2 regions of the Streptomyces sp. NPDC001663 genome follow, and region 2 is predicted to be linked to the other one. Evidence: riboswitches for the same ligand, from Rfam matches in the RefSeq annotation. Region 2 holds a riboswitch; the other holds the start of a gene.
What was found. A riboswitch is a leader RNA that binds a small molecule or an ion and turns the genes downstream of it on or off. The one in region 2 is predicted to bind cyclic di-AMP.
Positions count from the first base shown of each region.

Region 1: it holds a riboswitch for cyclic di-AMP, as region 2 does, so the genes downstream of both, ACFY1L_RS37235 (NlpC/P60 family protein) here and ACFY1L_RS02490 (peptidoglycan DD-metalloendopeptidase family protein) in region 2, are expected to answer to the same signal.

Region 1 is NZ_JBIAUR010000013.1:291,460-296,607, reverse strand. Features, by position in the region: gene ACFY1L_RS37250 (hypothetical protein) at 1-1,369, shown strand, start outside; gene ACFY1L_RS37245 (LysR family substrate-binding domain-containing protein) at 1,383-2,168, opposite strand; gene ACFY1L_RS37240 (DUF5997 family protein) at 2,227-2,631, shown strand; cyclic di-AMP (ydaO/yuaA leader) riboswitch at 2,830-3,004, shown strand; gene ACFY1L_RS37235 (NlpC/P60 family protein) at 3,013-4,542, shown strand; gene ACFY1L_RS37230 (LysR family transcriptional regulator) at 4,546-5,148, opposite strand, start outside.
Region 2 is NZ_JBIAUR010000001.1:513,550-518,697, forward strand. Features, by position in the region: gene ACFY1L_RS02485 (Tat pathway signal sequence domain protein) at 1-1,138, opposite strand, end outside; gene ACFY1L_RS02490 (peptidoglycan DD-metalloendopeptidase family protein) at 1,358-2,281, opposite strand; cyclic di-AMP (ydaO/yuaA leader) riboswitch at 2,286-2,464, opposite strand; gene ACFY1L_RS02495 (alpha-galactosidase) at 2,770-4,839, opposite strand; gene ACFY1L_RS02500 (tyrosine-protein phosphatase) at 5,011-5,148, shown strand, end outside.

The DNA.
Region 1 (5,148 bases), on a different contig from region 2:
GCAACTGGCCGGGTACCGGCCCGAAGTGGCCCTGTACTTCAGCTTCGCCGCGGTCTCCCGGGACTTCATGTACCAGGTCAACATGTGGATCGAGACGCTCGAGCAGCTCGACCGTCGGCCCTTGATCATCCTTCGGGAGCACGCCTCGTTCCGGCATCTCAGCCGCACCTGGATCCCGGTCGTCTGCGTCCCGAAGGCCGACGACCTGGCCGAGCTGGACCTGCCCGACGTCCGGGTCGTCCTCTATCCCGGCAACGCCGGCAAGAACGTGCACATGCTGCGCATCGCCGAGGCCAAGCACGTCTTCATCGGGCACGGCGACAGCGACAAGCTCGCCAGCAGCAACCGCGTCAGCAAGGTGTACGACGAGATCTGGGTGGCCGGCCGCGCCGGACGGGACCGTTACCAGCGGGTGCGGCACGCCATCGCCGACGAGGCCATCGTCGAGGTGGGCCGCCCGCAGCTGGCGCCGATCCGGCTGCACGCCGACCACACCCCTGGCCCGCTGCCGGTCGTCCTGTACGCCCCCACCTGGGAGGGCTGGAGCGACGACGACTGCCACACCTCCCTGATCCCGATGGGCGTGAGGCTGGTCGAGCAGCTCCTCGAGCAGAACGTCCGCGTCATCTACAAGCCGCACCCGCTCACCGGCCGCCGCTCCGCCGAGGCGGCCGCCGCGGACCGGGCCGTGCGTGCGATGCTCGCCGCCGCAAACGAGCAGCACGAGGCCACGGGAGCTCAACTCGCCTCGGCCGAGCGGCGGTTGACGGAGATCCGGACCCGGCTCGACGAGCTGTCGGGGCAGCACGGCGGCGACTACGTCCAGCAGACCCGTGACGCACGCGTCCCCGACCGCGACGGCGCGGCCGAGTGGCACGACCTGCGCGCAGAGTGGCACCGGCTCTTCTGGGAGAGCTCGGGCCCGGTCCGCCACCACGTGATCACCGAACAGCTGCCGACGTTGTACGACTGCTTCAACCAGGCGGACGTCCTCATCAGCGACGTCTCCTCGGTGGTCGCCGACTTCGTCGCCAGTCTCAAGCCGTACGTGCTGACCAACGCGCTGGACCTGCCCGACGAGGAGTTCCGGGCCGCATACACCACCGCCGGAGGCGCTTTTCTCCTCGACCGCGAGTGCACCCGGCTGCCGGAGATCCTGCGCTCCGTCCGCGAACCGCGCCACGACCCGATGGCCGCGCGACGCCGCGTTCTCAAGGAGTACGTCCTCGGCCCGGACCGTCCCGCCTCCATGGAGCGGTTCAACGCAGCCGTCAACGCGCTGGCCGAGCGGGCGGCGGCGGAGACGGCAGCCGAACGGGGCACGGCCGGCTCGGCCGAGCTGGTCGGTCTGGTCGACCCGGCGGGGTGAGCGTCCGGGCCGCCTACGACCGGCGCCGCGGCTTTCCGCGCTTGGCGGGCTTGGCCCCCTTGGAGCCGCCTGTGCCCCCGCGGGGGTTCCGGGTGGTCGCCTTCCCCGTGGTCTTCGCGGCCGCGGGCTTACGGCGCGGTTGGCCGGCCTTGTCTGCGGCCTTGTCCTGCGGCTGAGGCGACGCTGCCTGACGGCCGCGGGAGCTGTTGACCGTGCGGCCGCGGACGATTCCGATGAAGTCCTCGACCATGTCGGTCGTGGCCTCCTCGGGCCACGACAGGGCGACGCCGGACTGAGGGGCGTCCACGACCGGCCGGTAGGTGAGGTCCCTGCGGTGGTGGAGGCGGGCCAGCGACTGGGGGACGACCAGCAGGCCGATGCCCGCCGCGACCAGTTCGACGGCGTCCTCGGTGGTGGCGGGGCGTTCGAAGGCGGGCTCGCCGGGCGGCCGGTCCCAGTCGAAGACGTCGTCGAGGGGGTGGAGGACGACCTCCTCGGCGAGGTCCTCGAGGGTCACCTCGTCCGCCGCCGTGATCACGTGGTCCTTGGGGACCACGACCACCGTCGTCTCGGTGTAGAGGGGAATCGCGCTGAAGAACGTACGGTCGACCGGCAGCCGCACCAGCCCCGCGTCGGCCGTACCGTCGCGCAGCACGCCGGAGGCCTCCGCGGCCGGTACGGCGAGGAGGGTCAGCGGGATGTCGGGCAGGCGCTCGTTCCAGATCCGCACCCACTTGGCGGGCGTCGTCCCCGGGACGTACGCAAGCCGGAACACTGGGGATGCTTCCGAGCCTGGCATTCCGCCAGGTTACCGGCCGTGGTCGGCGGGCCCGTACGCGCTCGTTACCCTGGACGGCATGAAGTCGCACCAGACCGCCCAGACGATGAAGCCCGCGACCGCGGCAAAGAAGCTGGGTGTGTACCTCGAGGCCACCCCCGCCGAGTTCCGTGAGGGTGTCGTCTCGCGCGCCCAGCTCGACGCCTTCCAGGCCGATCCGCCTCAGTGGCTGCGCGAGCTGCGGGCCAAGGGTCCGCACCCCCGTCCGGTGGTCGCGGAGAAGCTGGGCATCTCCATCTCCGGTCTCGCACGCGGTGGGATCACCGAGCCGCTGACGACCGAGCAGATCGAGGCTCTGAAGCAGGAGCAGCCCGAGTGGCTGGTGAAGGAGCGCGCCACCCAGGCCGAGGTCCGCAAGGAGGGGGCGCGCATCAAGAAGCGCAACGCCGAGCGCGCGGCGCGCGCCGATCACCCGCGATCCTGACGTCCCGAGTCCGCGGCCGCGACAGTCCGTCGCCGCCCGGACTCCGTGCGTATATGAAGGGGCCGATCTGACGGCGCATCAAGACGAAGGTCACAAAAGCGTATCGGACATTCCGCCCTTCAACCTTCACACGAGCCGCACAAGTTGGCTAGCTTGGCATCAGGCCGCTCGAGTCACTCCGGCGAACCCCGTCGGGAAGCGCGGCCTCCGCCGAGTCCGGTGCGCCTCTGTGGGCAGCCGGAGCCGGGGACCCAACCGAATCATGGGGTGAATCGGCCCAACTGCCCTTCGGGGCAAGGGCCGTAGGGCAATCCTTCCGGAACGACCGCCCGAACCCGACAGCTAACTCGGTAGGCGGAGCACGGAAGGAGTACGGCTCCCATGGCGCCGGAACGATCGTCGCGTCCTGGAGGCACAGGCCTCCCCGGTATGCGCAACTCCGCCCTCGCCACGGCGGCCCTCACCTCGGTGGCGCTGCTGTCGCAGACCGCCGACGCCGCACCGCTCACGGGGGACGAGGGACCCAGCCGCGAGGACGTCCGGCAGCGTGTGAGCAGCCTCTACGACCGGGCCGAGGACGACACCGGCCAACACAACCTGACCCGTGTCCAGCAGGCGGCCAAGCGCGGTCGCGTCACCCCTGCCGGCCGGGCCAGGCGCTCGGATCCCGATCTCGACAACGTCACCAGGCAGTGGTTCGACGGGGCACGGGCATCGCTGGGCCCGACGGTTCCGGCGGTGCTGCCGTCCGACCGCACACCGGCCCGCCCGGCCGAGACCCGGCGTGCGCGTCCGGCGGAGTGGGCGGGCGACGCCCGTGCCGGCCGTGAGCTGGAGGCAGCCCCGCGGCCCGTTCCCGAGCTGCCCGCGGCGGGCGCCCGCCGTCCGGTCGCCGAACTGACCGCCGGTCCCACGGCCGCGCTTCCCGCCGTGCCGGCGCCGCGTCAGGAGGCGGCCGTCGCCGCACTGCCCGCGGCGGCCCCCGAGTCGAAGCAGTCCTCGCTGCGGAAGTCCAAGCAGGAGAACCAGCGCAAGATCGCGGCCGCCAGCGAGCTGCTCTACCGGTACACCGCCCAGCAGACCTCACTCCCGCGTCCGGCCCTGGACAGCTGGCAGACGGCCGCGCAGCAGAGCGCGCCGCTCGCCGCGATCGAGCAGCCGCAGCCCGCCTGGGCGACCACGGCACAGCAGGCCGTGGTGCAGGCACAGCCGCCCCAGGGCGGCTGGCAGGACCCGGTGGCGCAGGAACAGGCCCGCCGTGCGGCCGACGAGGCGTGGCGACTGCAGCAGCCGTCGGTGCTCGACACGGGCGTACCGATGGCTGAGCAGTGGCGCCCGCAGGGGCAGACGGTGCTGGACACCGGCGTGCCCATGACCCAGGAGTGGCGCCCGCAGGAGCAGACGGTCCTCGACACCGGCATACCCATGACCCAGGACTGGCGCTCGCAGCAGCCGTCGGTGCTCGACACGGGCATACCTGCGGCCCAGGAGTGGCGCCCGCAGGACCTGACCGTCCTCGACACCGGTGTCCCGGCGCCGCAGACGCCCATCGGCACGAAGGCCGACCGGGCCGTCGCCTTCGCACAGGCGCAGATCGGCAGGCCCTGCCTGTGGGGTGCGGTCGGGCCGGAGTCGTACGACAACGCCGGTCTCACCCAGGCCGCCTGGAAGGCCGCCGGGGTCGCCCTGCCGCGGTCCACGTCCGAGCAGGCGAGCATCGGCACGGTGATCCCGCTCGCCGAGAGCCGTCCCGGGGACCTGATCTTCTTCCACGACAACTTCAGCCACGTCGGCCTCTACACCGGCAACGGCATGATGATCCACGCGCCCGGCCCGGGTTCGGTCATCCGCGAGGAGTCGATCCACAACGCGGGAGAGGCGGCGATCCGCATCGCCGTACGGCCCGCGTGAGTTTCAGGCACGCCGGTCGAGCCGTGCCACCAGCAGCTCGGTGAACTGCGAGGCCGCCCACGGGAGTCGGCGGCCGAGCATCGTCTGGACCTGGGCCTCCCGCTGCCGGAAGACCGGGTGGTCCACCCGCACGTGCACGACGCCCTCAGTGCCCTCGTCCAGGTCGCCGAGATCGCCGACGAGGGCGACGCCACCGCCGCGGCGCACGAACTCGTACAGCGGGGCGAGCGCATCGCAGACCAGGGCCGGACGGACCGTGATTCCCTCCAACTGGGCGCCGATGTCGAAGAGTTCACGCTGACTGGTGCCGGCCGAGCCGAGCGCGAGCGGGTGGGCGCACAGCTCGGCCAGGGTGATCCGCTCCCGCCCCGCCAGCTCGTGCCCTGCCGGGACGATGGCGGCCACCGGGATGACGACGGCGCACTCCACCCGTACGTCGTGCTGCGGGCCCATCGCATAGGTGGCGGCGACGTCGGCGATGCCCTCGGCCACCCGCCGGGTCGCCTCCTGGCGGTGCACGATGTCGAGGCGGAAGGTGACGTCCGGATGTGCCCGCCGGAAGTCGGCCATCGCGCCCGGTACGACGCGCCGGGCGAACCCCTCCGA
Region 2 (5,148 bases):
CGCCCGCTCCGCCGACGTAGCCGAAGCCGCCCGCGCGCCGACCGGCGGCGGCCTGGATCCAGCCGTGGCCCGCCTTGGTGCGCTTGCGGACGACATAGCCGTCGGCGGTGGGCTGGGTGAGCGTGAAGTCGCCCCACTTCGGGATGTAGGCGAGGCGGCTCGACACCCGCGTGTCCCAGGTGGACGTGTCCGGCAGCTTCTCGCCGGCGATCTGGGCATCGCGGACCGCCCGGCCCGGGTCGCGGCGCAGACCGGTGATGCCCTGGACGGCCTCGCCGAACAGGCCGCCGCCCGAGTCGGCGAACCGTATGTGCCGGTCGTACGGCTGGTCGGAGAGCGGCACCGTGAAGCGGATGCCGAGGCCGCGCAGGAAGTCGCCCTCGTCGGAGCCGGGCTTCTGCTCGCCGTCCCAGACGAAGGTGTGCACCAGACGGAAGGCCTCGGCGCCGGCGAAGAAGACGAAACGCAGCGTGTACGGCAGCCAGGTGCGCCCCCCGCGGCGGTGCCGGCCCTCGACGCGGACCACGGCCCGCACCGGGCCGTCCTGCTCCACCTCGACCTTCTCGACACGACCGGCGAACTGCTCGACGTCCGCGCCTTCGCGCACGGACTCCTGCCGTACGGCGACCAGTTGACCGGCCCGCGCGATTTCGACGGTCCCGCGTCGGACACTGCGGACGACCGTGTCGGAGCCCTTCGCGCCGAAGACGGCGGTGATGACGCCGGTGGACACCTCGACGCGTCCGGCGGAGCGGGTGACGGTGACCTTCCGCGCGGGCGTGGCGGGAGTTCCGGCCGTGAGCCGGTACGCCGACGCCTTCGGAGCGTCCGGCGCGATCGCGTGCGCGGTCCACTTGACCGAGCCGTCGGGCCAGTAGCCGGTGATCCAGGTCTGTACGGGGACGTCCGCGCCGTCCGCGCTCGCGAGCCGGAACCTCTGCTCCGGCCGGTGGGCGCCGCGCGCCCAGGGCACGCCCCAGGTGGCACCGGCGTGGACGTCCGGGGCCTGGCCCTCCAGCCAGTGGAGTTCGGCGTCGTAGCCGTCCGCCGCGGCGGCGGTGCGGGCCCAGGAGAACTGGGCGGCGGCGGCCGCGGCTGCGGCGCCCTTGATGACGGTGCGTCGGTCGACGCCGGGCACGGGGACCTCCGTAGGCCTCGAAAGGCGTTAGAAAGCGCTTGCATCGCTACGGAGATCACTGTGTCCCCACTTTCCCCTCGCTGTCGACAGCCCTGCACCACCCGCCACAAGACCGCAATGAAGCGATCATGGCGCCGCAAAGCCGAAGACACCGAAGGCCGGACCCGGGGATCGGGGTCCGGCCTTCGGCGGCGTGTCAGGCGATGGGTCGGCGGGGGGTCAGCCGACTCCGACGCCCTTCGAGCGGAGGTAGGCGACCGGGTCCACGTCGGAGCCGTAGTTCGGCGTGGTCCTGATCTCGAAGTGCAGGTGCGGGCCGGTCACGTTGCCGGTCGCTCCGGAGAGGCCGATCTGCTGGCCCTCGGTCACGGTCTGGCCTGCCGAGACGGAGAGCTGGGACAGGTGGCCGTACTGCGCGTAGTAGCCGTCGGCGAGCTTGATGACGACCTGGTTGCCGTACGCGCCGCCCCAGCCCGCGGAGACGACGGTGCCCGCGCCCACGGCCTTGAGGGAGGTGCCGGTCGGGACGACGAAGTCGACGCCCGTGTGGTACCCGCTGGACCACATGCTGCCGGCCACGTGGTAGCCCGTGCCGACGGTGGCACCGGCGACCGGGAGCGTGAACCCGTTCGCGGTGCTGGTGGTTTCGGCGGCCTGCGTGGCGGTCGTCTTCGAGGAGGAAGAGGACTTCGCCGAAGAGCCCCTCGACGCAGAGGCCTTCGACGGGGCGGAGGACGAGGACTTGGTGGTGCTCGTCGCGGCCTTCTTGCCGATCGTGAGCTTCAGACCCGGGTGGATCAGCGACGGGTCGTCGCCGACGGCCCGGCGGTTGTCCGAGTAGAGCTTCTTCCAGCCGCCGGCGACGTGCTGCTCGTCGGCGATCTTCGAGAGATAGTCACCGGCCCGGACCGAATAGGTCCGCACGCCCGCGGTCTTCTTCTCGGTCGCCTTCTTCTCGGCGGCCGGAAGGGACTGGACGGTCTTTTCCGAAACCGACTGGGAAGCGGACTGCGGGGTGGCGGCATGGGCCCCGGCGGCGCCCATGAGCGGAAGAGCAAGGGCTGCGCCACCGGTTCCGGCGACGGCGATGGAGCGAGTGAAACGCTGGGACTTCGGGCGGCGGTGCTTACCCTTCGCGGGCATGGCGAATTCCTCTCCGGCGCCTACGAGGTGAGCTGTCGGGTGCGAACTGGAGATGTCCGGCCGCGTTTTGGACGCGACTTAACCCCTAGCCGTTCCGGAGACCGGAACAGGCAGTTGTACCTGTGGGTCCCCCGCTCCTGCCGTTCACGGGTGAGTTGTGCGGGCACCGGGCGGCGGCAGGATTGGGCGTCCGTCCGGATTGGTGGCGAACGTAAGCGACCGCGACGCAAAGGGACAAGTGACGGTTCCCTGTGAATGGGATTCTGTTGATCCCTTGTGGGAATTCGCGGTTACCCAGCGTGAATTACGGGAGCATCTCCTTACCCAAACCCCCATGTAAAGCATGTGAATTACGTGAACATGACGGGCCACGCACGGTCACGGATATGACGCTCCTCACGTGACACTGCTCCACCACACCTCATTCCAGAGCGAGTTGGAACGAAGGATGATGAAGCAGAATCAACGCGCCAATTCGGACAGACGACTCAGATGCGACGCAGCCGGAAGATCGCCGCATCGAGGTCACCGCGCAATCCGGTACGAAGTCCGTGATGCAGCAATACGGCACCCCCGTGAACTTCGCCCGTTTCGAGGCATTCGTACGATGCTGCCGGATCGAGGCCGCGCAGCCGCAGCGCCGGTACGGGTTCGCCGTAGCTCTGAGCCTGGAGCCAGGCAAGGACAACCGCCTCGTCCCCGCGCACGTACTGCACCGCGCTGAGTCCACCCGTCGGGGGTCGGAGCCGATAGAGGTCGCCGTGCTGCACGAGGGGCCGGATCCCCTTGTAGAGCGTCACCCACTCCTGAGCCTCGGCAAGCTCCTCCTCAGTCCACTGAGTCAGGTCCCCGCCGACGCCGAGTACGCCCGCCATGGCGCTCACGAACCGGAAGCGCAGCGAGCTGACCCGCCCGTTGAGCTGGGTGTTCGGGCTGTCGGTGACCCAGGCGGCCATTACGCGCGCAGGGTGGATCTGGCTGAAGCCGTGCTGGATGGCGAGCCGGTCGAGCGGGTCGGTGTTGTCGGAGGTCCACACCTGGTCCGTACGGCTCATGATCCCGAGGTCGATCCGGCCGCCACCGCCCGAGCAGGACTCGAAGGCGACGTCGGGGTGGGCCGCCCGCAGCCGATCCAACAGGGCGTACAGGGCATGGACATGGTCGACCCAGAGCCGCTGCGGGTAAGGCTCGTCCGGCCAGCCCGCGTCGGTGAAGCAGCGGTTGAAGTCCCACTTCACGTAGTCGATCGGGGCGCTGGACAGGAGCGCGTCGAGTCGCTCCCACAGGTACTCCTGGACGTCCTCCCGGGCCAGGTTCAGTACGAGCTGATTGCGGAATTCCGTCCGCTTTCGTCCCGGTTGGAACTGCACCCAGTCGGGGTGTGCGCGGTAGAGGTCGCTGTCTGGGTTGATCATCTCGGGTTCGACCCAGATGCCGAACTGCATGCCGAGGGCGTGCACATAGTCCGCGAGCGGCTTGAGGCCGTTCGGGAACCGGTCCGGGTTGGGCGTCCAGTCGCCGAGTCCGGCGCGGTCGCTGACGCGCTTGCCGAACCAGCCGTCGTCGACCACGAACAGCTCGACACCGATCGCCGCGGCCCGGCGCGCAAGGGTCCCCTGCTGCTCCTCGGAGATGTCGAACTCCGTGGCCTCCCAGGAGTTGAACAGCACGGGCCGGTCCCGGTCGGCGTCCGGGATGACGTACGCGCGCTGGTACGCGTGCCAGGCGCGGCTCGCACCGCCGAAGCCGCCGTCGCTCCAGAGGCCGGCGAAGACGGGGGACGTGTACGACTCCCCCGCCTCCAGGCGCAGCAGCCCGGAGTCGTCGTAGCCGGCGCCGCCGGTGATCTGCACGCGCGCGTCCGGGAGTTGCGCCACCGCGATCCGCCAGGAACCGGACCAGCCGAGAGCACAGCCGTAGACCTCGCCGCGCTCCTCGGTCGCGTCGGTGTCGAGCGCGACCCAGGGCAAGTGCTGGTGCCCGGTGTGGCCGCGGCGGCTGCCGATGACCTTCTCACCGTAGGTGAGAGGAGAGGCGGTCAGCCGGGATTCCGCGGCCCACCGCCCGTGCAGCTGGGACAGCCGCCAGCCCTCCCGATCGGGCAGGGTCCAGGTCGCGGGGTCGGCCCGCAGCAGCTCCAGAGCGGGCCCGTCGTTGTCGAGGGTCACCCATCGCTCCACGACGTCCTGCCGCATCCGGTAGTGCAGCGTGATCGCGAGCCCGCCGTCGCGGAAGCGGAGCCGCAGATGGTCGCCCTCCCCCTCGTACGTCTCGAAGCGCCACTCGGTGCCGCGGCGCTCGTCGGTGCGCACGGACAGGGCGGGCCGCACGAAGCGGGGGCCGCCCTCGACCGGGTACTCCTCGCGTCCGTCGAGTGTGGACTCGAAGGGCCAGTAGTCGGGCAGCGGGCGGACGGCGAGCGCCTCGGCGTCCGCGAGCGTGATCCGGGGACCCCAGTGCAGGTGCAGGAGCTCGTCGTCCTCGGTGAGATGGACGGCGTAGCCACTGGCCGGCCCGGAGAGGAGCCATGTACGGCCGTTGTCGGCGATCTCCAGCATCAAGCCCTCACATATCCGAACAGGTGCGATCAATCGCCAACATCATCAAGGGCCATGGGGCCCGCTCGCAACGCCTGTGGACAACTCATTGCCTAAGGAATCCATGTCGTATCGTCGGGAGAGTCCCTGTCGACGAGCCGCGCCGGCGGGGGCGGACTGGGAGGAGCCCCCGTGACGCAGCAGATCCCGTCGACCGAGCCCGAGCTTGCCGGAGTCCGCAACTTCCGTGATGTTGGCGGACTTCCGACAGTGGACGGACGGCGGGTGCGGTACGGAGTGCTGTTCCGCAGCGGCCACCTCGCGCACGCG